DNA from 3 places in the Actinomadura sp. 1N219 genome. Region 3 is predicted to be linked to each of the others. Evidence: riboswitches for the same ligand, from Rfam matches in the RefSeq annotation. Region 3 holds a riboswitch; each other region holds the start of a gene.
What was found. A riboswitch is a leader RNA that binds a small molecule or an ion and turns the genes downstream of it on or off. The one in region 3 is predicted to bind thiamine pyrophosphate.

Region 1 (3,265 bases), on a different contig from region 3:
GCCCGCGTCCGCGCCGGTCAGCTCGATCAGCGCGGCGGTGATCCGGTCGAGGACGACGGCGAGGTCCAGCTCGGCGTTCAGGTCGGCGACGATGTCGTTCAGCCGGCGGACGAGCCGGGCCCGCTCCGTCATGTGGTGCTGGACGATCTCGTCCTCGCCGACCGGGTGGTACACGCCGACCCAGCCGAGCAGGGTGCCGGACGGGTCCTTCAGCAGGCTCGTGTCGATCCGGACGTCGATGAGGCGGCCGTTGCGGTGGAACCGGCGGGTCGCGATCGAGATCTGCCCGCCGTCCCCGTCGCCTTCCGCGGCGTCGTCACCGGCGCGGCGGGTGAGGAGCCGTTCCTGGACGGCGTTGTGCTCGGCCTTCAGCTCGTGCGGGACGATCGGCGGCACCCGTCCGGCCATCTCCTCGGCCGTCCAGCCGAACATGCGCTCGGCGGCCGGGTTCCACACGGTGACCCGGTGCCGCTGGTCCACGGCCACGATCGCGTCGGCGGCGCTCTCGATGACCGCCCGCGCGATCGGGTCATGGACGTGGTGATGCACGCCTGTCATCGTGCCACCGGTCTCCGGCGCCGCGCCGGGTAACTTACGCCGAAACTTTCTGCTGAAACCCCGTACGAACAGGAACCTTACTTTTTAGTAAGCCTGCCGATGAGGAGCGCGGCGGCCCCGGCGACCAGGAACGACAGCAGCGAGGCGCTCATCCAGCTCTGCGGGCCGAAGCGCAGCACGTCCTGGACGTCCTGCCAGAAGCCCGCCCATCTGGTGACGGTGCCGGGGTTGATGAGCTGGTAGACGACGAACCCGGCCGCCCAGGCGGCGATCATGCCCCAGCGGGACGGCGCCGTCCGGGACACGTCCCAGCCGCGTCCACGGCGGCGGCGTCCGAGGAAGAAGTCAGCGGCCAGGACGCCGAGCATGGGCACGAACACCGATCCGATCAGTGACAGGAATCCGGCGTAGTCGCCAATGTCCAGCGCCAGCGCGAGCACCGTGACGATCACGCCGAGCGCGACGCTCAGCACGCGCCGGTCGGCGCGCGGGACGAGGTTCTGGATCGACACGGCCGTGGAGTAGGTGTCGGCGAACGACTGGTCCGCCTCGCGCAGCACGAACACCGCGAAGAACACCACGCCGAGCGTGACGTTGAGGAACGGGTCGAAGACCTTCGACGAGTCGCCCGCCACGAGCGCCAGCGCCAGCAGGCCGAGCACGTACGCGACGATCTGCGTGACCGAGTAGCCGACGGCGGCGGCGCCGAACGCGGCCCGTTCCGTCCGGGAATGCCGGGTGTAGTCGGCGGCCACCGGGACCCAGGAGATCGACACCGCCAGCGCCGCGTCCGCCCCGATCCAGAAGCCGCCCCACGACCCCTGCGTCAGGTCGGGCAGCGGCTCGCGGAGGAGCTGGACGTAGAAGTAGACCAGCGCGATCGCCACCGCGACCGTGACGTAGCGGCGCAGGATCCGCACGGAGCCGAGCGGCCAGATGGTCAGGACCGTCGTGAGGGCCCCGGCGGCGACCACGTAGCCCCAGCGCGGCACGCCGTCCCACAGATGGCGCGCCGCGTCCGCGATGACGATCAGCTCGAACGTTCCCCAGCCGATGAGCTGCGCGACGTTCAGCACGGTCGGCGCGTACGACAGCCGCGCGCCGAACAGGCCGCGGAGCAGCACCATCGCGGGCTGGCCGGTGCGCGCGCCCGGCACCGCGGCGAGGCCCAGCATCAGCCCGCCCAGGGCCGTTCCGACGGCCATCGCCACGATGCCCGCCATGATCGACAGGGTGGGCCGGCCGTCGGCTCCCGGCGCCAGGACGGTGTAGGCACCGGAGAAGGCCAGCAGGCTGACCCCGAGGTTCGCCCAGAAGGCGCTCTGGTCCCAGAAGCCGAGCACCCTGGGCGCGGGCTCGTCGAGCGTGAACGGTGCCTCGCTGTTCGCACGCGCCGCACCAGCGCGCGCATCAACCTCGGACGCCACGGGACAACACACTCCCTACGCCGGCATTACCCGGACAGGTTCATGCGGTCGGCGGCGCCTCTAAGGCCGCCCTCTCAGCCCGGCATGCACCCGTCCGGTATGTACCGGTCCGGCGCGGCCCGAGCTCCCGCGGTCATCGGTCGGGCCCGATCGTACAACCGCCCGACTTCCCCCAAAAGGACACAGATCACTAAAAGGGCGCGGATCGCCCCGGAGTCAACCGATCATGCGCGGCCCCGTCCCGGCCACATATGGCCGGGCCGCTTCAGGCCACGTAGGGGGCCCCGTCGCCGCCGCCCTCCATCGGACGACCCGCCTCGACCCAGCCCTTCATCCCGCCGTCGACGTTCCTGGCCAGCCAGCCCGCCTGGTTGAGCGCCACCGTCACCTGCGCGGACCGCGCCCCGGACCGGCAGATCACGTAGACCTCCCGGTCGCGGGGTACCTCGCCGGCACGATCGCCCAGCTGGCCCATGGGGATGTGGACCGCAGCGGGGGCGTGGCCCGCGTCCCACTCGTCCTGTTCCCGGACGTCCAGCAGGTAGCCGTCCTGCGGTACGTCAGCGGCTCCCACCGCCGGCACGTCGTCCCCGAAATTCATCACACCCCCATGGAACCGCGCGAAGCCCCCCTGCGTCGAATCACGCATGCGGTATCGGACGCTCCTTTTCGCGTCGCCCGGGCTGGCCATGGTGCTGTCCCTGGCCGCCTGCGGCGACGAACAAGCCAAGGGGACCCCCGCCGACAAGCCTTCGGGCACGACGTCCGTGCAGCCCTCCGGCACACCGGCGGACACCCTCACCATCAACGTCAAGGCCTCCAAGGAGGCCCCCGCCAAGACCTGGACCCTGAACTGCGAACCGCCGGGCGGCGACCATCCCAAGGTCGCCGACGCCTGCGCGGCCCTCACCAAGGCCAAGGACCCCTTCAAACCCGTCCCCAAGGAACAGCAGTGCACCATGATCTACGGCGGGCCGGAGCTCGCCACGGTCAAGGGCACCTGGCAGGGCAAGGAGATCAACGCCGAGTTCTCGCGTGACGACGGCTGCCAGCTGCACCGCTGGGAGCAGGTCGGCCCGCTCTTCGGCCCCGTGCCGAAGGTCCGCTGAACGAGCCATCCCCGTTCCGGCTCCGTCCAGACAACCACGACTACCCATCGGCTCCGCCCGGTCATCCGGGCGGGGCCTGTTTCACTTCAGGAGGCGGGACATCCGGCGGTCGGCGAGGGGCTTGCCGCCCGTCTGGCAGGTCGGGCAGTACTGGAGGGACGAGTCCGCGAA
Region 2 (3,265 bases), on a different contig from region 3:
CGAACAGCGCGACCACCTCGGCGGGCACCAGCGCATGATGCTGGTACTGCGCCAGGTGGTACGGCAGCGCCAGCATCAGCAGGGCCGCCAGCGCCGGCGTCGGCCACCGCCGCATCACCGCGAGCGGCGCGTGCGCGGCCACCAGCAGGAGCGTCCCGGCCGCGTCCAGGTCCCGGACGCCGGGCCACATCACCGCGACCGCGACGGCGACGCACGCCAGCAGCGTCGCGAACAGGGCGTCGCTCGCCGTCGCACCGCCCTTGGGCACCGTCACCACGCGTCCATTTTCTCCACAACGTCCGAACACCGCACACCGCCCCCGCGCCGCCGGAGGACGACCGCGGATTTCAGTACGCTCCGCGCATGGAGAAGTCACCTCGGATCACCCATATCGCCTGGGGCCGCATGGAGGTCGAAGGACTTCAGGGCGGCAAGGACTTCAAGCTCTATCCGGGCGGAGGCCGCGAATGGGACTGGACCGAGCACGGCACCCGGCACGACCCGGGGATCCAGCCGGGCGACGTGCGGGAACTGCTCGACCACGGCTGCACGGTCGTCGTCCTCAGCAGGGGCATGGAGCTGCGCCTGAAGACGATGCCGTCCACGCTGGAGGTGCTGCGGGACGCCGGTGTCGAGGTGCACGTGGAGGAGACGACCGAGGCCGTCGCGATTTACAACCGGCTGGCCGAGACTGAGAGCGTGGGCGGGCTCTTCCACTCGACCTGCTGAACGGCCGGGATGAATGGGGTCGTCCCGCCCTATAGTTCTGCGAACTCCATCATGAAGGGCTGACCGTGTCCGTCCCTCCCCCGACCCGCTCCCTGCCGGACCTCCGGGTCACGCTCGGCCGGGGCGCCTACCGGTGGCCGTTCCGGGTGTGCCTGGCCGCGCTGGCGATCGGCCTGCTCATCTCGCTGTCCACGCGCACCGGCGGCAGCGCGGCGTGGGGGGCCGGGGAGGCCCGCCGGGCCATCGCCGTGTACGGCGGCGGCGGGGCGCTCGTCGCGCTGGCCGCGATCGTCTGGGCCTTCGTGATCTTCCGGAACCGGCTGGTCGTGACCGTCGGGGAGAAGGGGCTCGTCCTGCGCCGCGCGAAGAAGCAGGCGGTCATCCCGGCGGACGCCGTGCGCGCGGTCGGCATCGTGTGGCCGGTCGCCGACCCCGTCCTGACGGTCTGGTTCGACACCGCGGCGGCCCCGGACGCCGGCGCGATCGTCAAGGTGGACGGCGACGCGGCGGCGCTCCTCCGGGACCGGTCGCTCCCCTCCGGATGGCTCCCGGCCGTGCGCGCCGCCGCGACCGAGAACCTCGGCGCGTCCTGGCGCGTCCTCGACGACGAGGGCGAGGAGGTCGAGCAGCCGCGGGCGGACGCGCTGGCCAGAGCCGACCGCCTCCTGGTGGACGGCGCCGGCCGCTACCGCGACCAGGGCGGCGGCGCGCTCATCGCCGTCGCCTGCGGACGGCTCGCCAGGCGCGGGCCGGGCCCGGCCCGCTTCCGCCGCAACCCCGACCGGGGCCGCCGGACGATCGTCCTGCGCGATCCCCACGCGGGCAGGCTGCTCGCGTTCAAGAAGACGTCCCGGCTGACGGGCGGCGGCCGCATGCGGGTGTTCGACGCGGACGGCCGGCACGTCGGCACGATCGAGAGGCTGCGCGAGCCGTCCTTCTACTCGGCCGGGGGGACGCTCCTCGGCACCACCCGGCGGCACGGCGACCGCCATGTCGTCACCGGCGTGGACGGGCGCGAGTCCGCGTCGCTGAGGACGAAGAGCGGCGCCGACGACAGCCGCATGTGGCTGGAGCGCTCGCGATCCGCCCCTGACCAGCTGCGCACCCTCACCCTGGCACTGCCGATGGTGGTGCGGCTCGCGCGCCAGGCCGCCTGACCCGTTCCATCAGCGCGGCCTTATCCCATGGGCGGCGGTTGCCGCAACGGGGGTGGGCCGGGTTAGCGTCGAGCACGACAGATCGCGGGGGTCCGGCGAACCGGGCTGAGATAGCGGCTGAGACGGCCGCTGACCGCATGAACCTGACCGGGTAATGCCGGCGTAGGGAGAGATCGAGTCGTCATGACCGAACCTTTGGTTCCAGCCGCCCGCAAGACCTACCTGCGGGGCTCGCGCCCCGACATCCGCGTCCCGATGCGGGAGGTGCCGCTGACCAGCGGCGACACCGTCGTCCTGTACGACACGTCCGGGCCGTGCACCGATCCGGCGCAGGAGACCGACGTCCGCCGGGGGCTGCCCGCGCTGCGGGAGCCGTGGATCGCCGGGCGCGGCGACACGGCCCCGTACGAGGGCCGGACCGTCCGCCCCGAGGACGACGGCCGCAAGGCGCCGCCGCAGCCGCCGCCTCTGCAGGAGGGTTTCCTGCCGCGGCGGCCGCGCCGCGCGACCGGCGGCGCGGTGACGCAGCGCGCCTACGCGCGGCGCGGGGAGATCACCCCAGAGATGGAGTTCGCGGCGCTGCGCGAAGGCGTGGCGCCGGAGTTCGTCCGGGACGAGCTGGCCGCCGGCCGCGCCGTGCTGCCCGCCAACGTCAACCACCCCGAGATCGAGCCGATGGTCATCGGGCGGAACTTCCTGGTGAAGGTGAACGCGAACATCGGGAACTCGGCGGTGGCGTCGTCCATCGAGGACGAGGTGGAGAAGATGACGTGGGCGACCCGCTGGGGCGCCGACACGATCATGGACCTGTCGACGGGCCGGGACATCCACACCACGCGCGAGTGGATCCTGCGGAACTCGCCGGTGCCGGTCGGGACCGTCCCGCTGTACCAGGCGGTGGAGAAGGTCGGCGGCGACCCCGCGGAGCTGACCTTCGACGTGTTCCGCGACACGGTGATCGAGCAGGCCGAGCAGGGCGTGGACTACATGACCGTCCACGCCGGGGTGCTGCTGTCGTACGTGCCGCTGACGGCGCGGCGCAAGACCGGGATCGTGTCCCGCGGCGGGTCGATCATGGCGGCGTGGTGCCTGGCGCACCACGAGGAGAACTTCCTGTACACGCGGTTCAGGGAGCTGTGCGAGATCTTCGCCGCGTACGACGTCACGTGGTCGCTCGGGGACGGCCTGCGGCCCGGCTCCATCGCCGACGCCAACGACGAGGCGCAGTTCGCCGAGCTGCGCACCCAGGGCGAGCTGACGAAGATCGCCGCGGAGTACGGCAACCAGGTGATGAACGAGGGCCCGGGCCACGTCCCGATGCACAAGATCAAGGAGAACGTCGACCTGCAGCAGGAGTGGTGCGACGGGGCGCCGTTCTA
Region 3 (3,265 bases):
CGAGTCGTCCGGCGGCCTCCTTGAGGGAGAGCCACTCGCCCGCGAGGGCGTCGGTCCGGGGGTCCAGTGCGCTGTCAACGGTTGCGTGCATCTGCGTCACGCCCCCTTGCTACCACGCCATCGGAACCCTCAAACCCCCTGCACAGCCGTTACGTGCCGGCGGCGATCGCTATCCGCGAACGGCCTGGCGGACGGGCACGTCCGGGTCGGCGAGCGCGCCGGCGTCGACGGGCTCGCCCGCCGCGATGACGCGCCTCGCCTGCACCAGATCGCGGGGCCGGTCGACGGCGACGACCGCGTCGAGCCGGTCGCCGGTCAGCCACGCGGCCGTCCACTTCCGGCCGGACGGGTCGCCGCGCCAGACGATCCGCTCGGACGCCGCGTGGTTCCCCGCGTACTGCACCATCCGCCCGAATTGCTCGGACCAGAAGTACGGGACGGCGTCGTACACGGCCTCCTGTCCGAGAAGCGACGCGGCGGCGACGTCGGGGGCGTTGAGGGCGGTGTCCCAGTGCTCGACGAGGAGGCGCCGCCCGTACCGCGCCGACCACCAGGCCGCGCAGTCGCCGACCGCGACGACGTCCGGACGGACGGAGCCCGGCTCCTCCTCCCCCACGTACGCGCGGAACGAGCCGTCGGTGACCACGCCCCGCTCCAGCAGCAGCCCGGAGCCGTCCAGCCACGACAGATCGGGCCGGACGCCGATGCCGACGACGACCTCGTCCGCGTCGATCCGGGCGCCTCCGGCGAGGACGAGACCGCCGTCCCGCACTTCGGCGACCTTGACGCCGGTGCGCAGCTCGACGCCCGCCTCCGCGTACCAGGGGGCGGTGAGCGCGCCGACCTCGGGGCCGAGCGCGCCGGCGAGCGGCGTGTCCGCGGCCTCGACGACGGTCACCTCGCAGCCCTTCTTCGCGGCGGTCGTCGCGACCTCGGCGCCGATCCAGCCCGCCCCGACGATCACGATCCGGGCGCCTTCGGTGAGCCGGGACCGCAGGTCGCGGGCGTCCTCGACGGTGCGCAGGACGTGCTGGGGCCCGTCCCCCGGCAGGGTGATCGGGACGGCCCCGGTCGCGATGACCAGCCCGTCGAACGCGAGCTCGCCCGCCGTGGACGCGATGACGCCGCCGCGCGCGTCCAGGCGGAGGCCGGTGGCGCGCTCGCCGAGCAGCAGGTCGCAGCGCAGCGCGTCCCAGTCGGCGTCGACGGTCGTGTCGTCGGATTCGCCCGCGAGGACGGCCTTCGACAGCGGCGGCCGGTCATAGGGCGGATGCCGCTCCGCCGAGACGAGGGTCAGCGCGCCCTCGTACCCCCTGCCCCTCAGCGACTCCGCGGCTCGCAACCCGCCGAGCCCGCCGCCCACGACGACCACCCTCTCCATGAGAATCACCCTAACGGGCGGCCTTCCCACGTTGGACGGCTGTCCAGACAGTTGCCCACAGCTCAGGGGGTCGTAAGGTGGGGAGCGGGTAAAACAGCACAAAGCGCGGGAGTCCGGTGCGACCGGGCTGAGAGGGCGGCTGGAACGGGCCGCCGACCGCCACGACCTGATCCGGATCATGCCGGCGAAGGGAGCGCGCATGGAGATCGTGATCGTCGGGGGCGGGGTCATCGGCCTCGCCACCGCCTGGCGGGCCGCCGCGGGCGGCGCCGCCGTCACCCTGGTCGACCCCGCGCCCGCGAGCGGCGCGACGGCGGTCGCGGCGGGCATGCTCACCCCGGTCAGCGAGCTGACCTACGGCGAGGAGCCGCTGCTGCGGCTGGGCCTCGCGTCCCGCGACCGGTACGGCTCGTTCGTCGCCGAACTGGAGGAGCTGACCGGCCTTGAGACCGGCTACCGCACGGACGGGATCATCGAAGTCGCCTTCGACGCCGACGACCTGAAGTACCTGGACGACCTGCGCCGATTCCAGGAGACCCTCGGCGTCCCCGTCGAGGCGCTGACCGGACGGGAGTGCCGCCGCCTTGAGCCGATGCTCGCGCCGGGCGTGCGCGGCGGCCTGCTCGCCCCCGAGGACGGCTCGATCGACCCGCGCCGCCTGGCCCCCGCGCTGCTCGCGGCAGGTGAGAAGCTCGGCGTCCGGCTCGTCCGCCGCCGGGCCGCGGAGATCGTCGTCGAGCGCGACACCGCGGTCGGGGTGCGGCTGGACGACGGCACGGCGCTCCGGGCCGACCGCGTCCTGCTGGCGGCGGGCCCCTGGTCGGGCGATCTCGGCGGCGTGCCGCCCGGGACCGTTCCACCCGTCCGTCCCGTCAAGGGGCAGGTGATCAGGCTCCGCACCCGGACGCCGTTCATCGGCCGGTCCACGCGCGGGATGGTGAAGGGCTCGTCGGTCTACCTGGTGCCCCGCCTGGACGGCGAGATCGTCGTCGGCGCCACCCAGGAGGAGCTGGGCTTCGACACGCGCGTCACGGCGGGCGGCCTGTGGGAGCTGCTGCGCGACGCCCGCGAGCTGCTGCCCGGCGTCACCGAGCTGGAATTCGCCGAAGTGTCGGCGGGCCTGCGTCCCGGGTCGCCGGACAACGCGCCCGTGATGGGCCCGTCCGCGCTGCCCGGCCTCGTGATCGGCACCGGGCACTTCCGCAACGGCATCCTGCTCGCCCCGGTCAGCGCCGACATCCTGTCCGCGATGCTGCTGGACGGGCCCGTCCCCGACGTCGCCGAGCCGTTCTCGCCCGGCCGCTTCTCCCCCGAGGTGCACTCATGAAGGTGATCGTCAACGGTGAGCCGCGCGAGCTGCCGGACGGCGCGAGCGTGGCCGAGGCGGTCGCGTCCGTGACCGGGGCCGCGTCCGGCGTGGCGGCGGCGGTGAACGACGAGGTCGTCCGGCGCTCGGCGTGGGAGGCCACGACGCTGCGCGACGCCGACCGCCTCGAAGTCCTGACCGCCGTCCAGGGAGGCTGACCGGCGTATGGAACGGAGCGCCAGCGGAGTGGAATACGCCGGTCAGCCCCCTGCCGGGGGGTGTGGGGGTCGTCCCCCCACAATGACACCGTCCAGGGAGGCTGACATGGCGGACGAACTGGTCATCGCGGGCGAGGAGCTGGGCTCCCGGCTGATCATGGGCACCGGGGGCGCGCCGAGCATGCACGTCCTGCGCGAGGCGCTGACCGCGTCCGGGACGGAGCTGACCACGGTCGCGATGCGGCGCGTGGACCCGTCCGCACGCGGCTCGGTGCTGGACGTCCTGACCGACTGCGGCATCCGGGTGCTGCCGAACACGGCGGGCTGCTTCACCGCGGGCGAGGCCGTCCTCACCGCGAA

Region 1: linked by a shared signal. The riboswitch ahead of ACH35V_RS16125 (purine-cytosine permease family protein) and the one ahead of thiO (glycine oxidase ThiO) in region 3 are both predicted to bind thiamine pyrophosphate.
Region 2: linked by a shared signal. The riboswitch ahead of thiC (phosphomethylpyrimidine synthase ThiC) and the one ahead of thiO (glycine oxidase ThiO) in region 3 are both predicted to bind thiamine pyrophosphate.

Annotation. Positions count from the first base shown of each region.
Region 1 covers NZ_JBIRAY010000004.1:282,788-286,052, forward strand. Annotated here, with positions in the region: gene ACH35V_RS16120 (PAS domain S-box protein) at 1-558, opposite strand, end outside; gene ACH35V_RS16125 (purine-cytosine permease family protein) at 636-1,985, opposite strand; TPP riboswitch at 1,980-2,089, opposite strand; gene ACH35V_RS16130 (rhodanese-like domain-containing protein) at 2,251-2,586, opposite strand; gene ACH35V_RS16135 (SSI family serine proteinase inhibitor) at 2,633-3,094, shown strand; gene ACH35V_RS16140 (Fpg/Nei family DNA glycosylase) at 3,176-3,265, opposite strand, start outside.
Region 2 covers NZ_JBIRAY010000005.1:169,461-172,725, forward strand. Annotated here, with positions in the region: gene ACH35V_RS18220 (sensor histidine kinase) at 1-277, opposite strand, end outside; gene ACH35V_RS18225 (Mth938-like domain-containing protein) at 364-729, shown strand; gene ACH35V_RS18230 (hypothetical protein) at 795-1,886, shown strand; TPP riboswitch at 1,961-2,074, shown strand; gene thiC (phosphomethylpyrimidine synthase ThiC) at 2,070-3,265, shown strand, end outside.
Region 3 covers NZ_JBIRAY010000002.1:79,669-82,933, forward strand. Annotated here, with positions in the region: gene ACH35V_RS09140 (DNA-binding protein) at 1-91, opposite strand, end outside; gene ACH35V_RS09145 (NAD(P)/FAD-dependent oxidoreductase) at 170-1,381, opposite strand; TPP riboswitch at 1,477-1,591, shown strand; gene thiO (glycine oxidase ThiO) at 1,581-2,708, shown strand; gene thiS (sulfur carrier protein ThiS) at 2,705-2,905, shown strand; gene ACH35V_RS09160 (thiazole synthase) at 3,012-3,265, shown strand, end outside.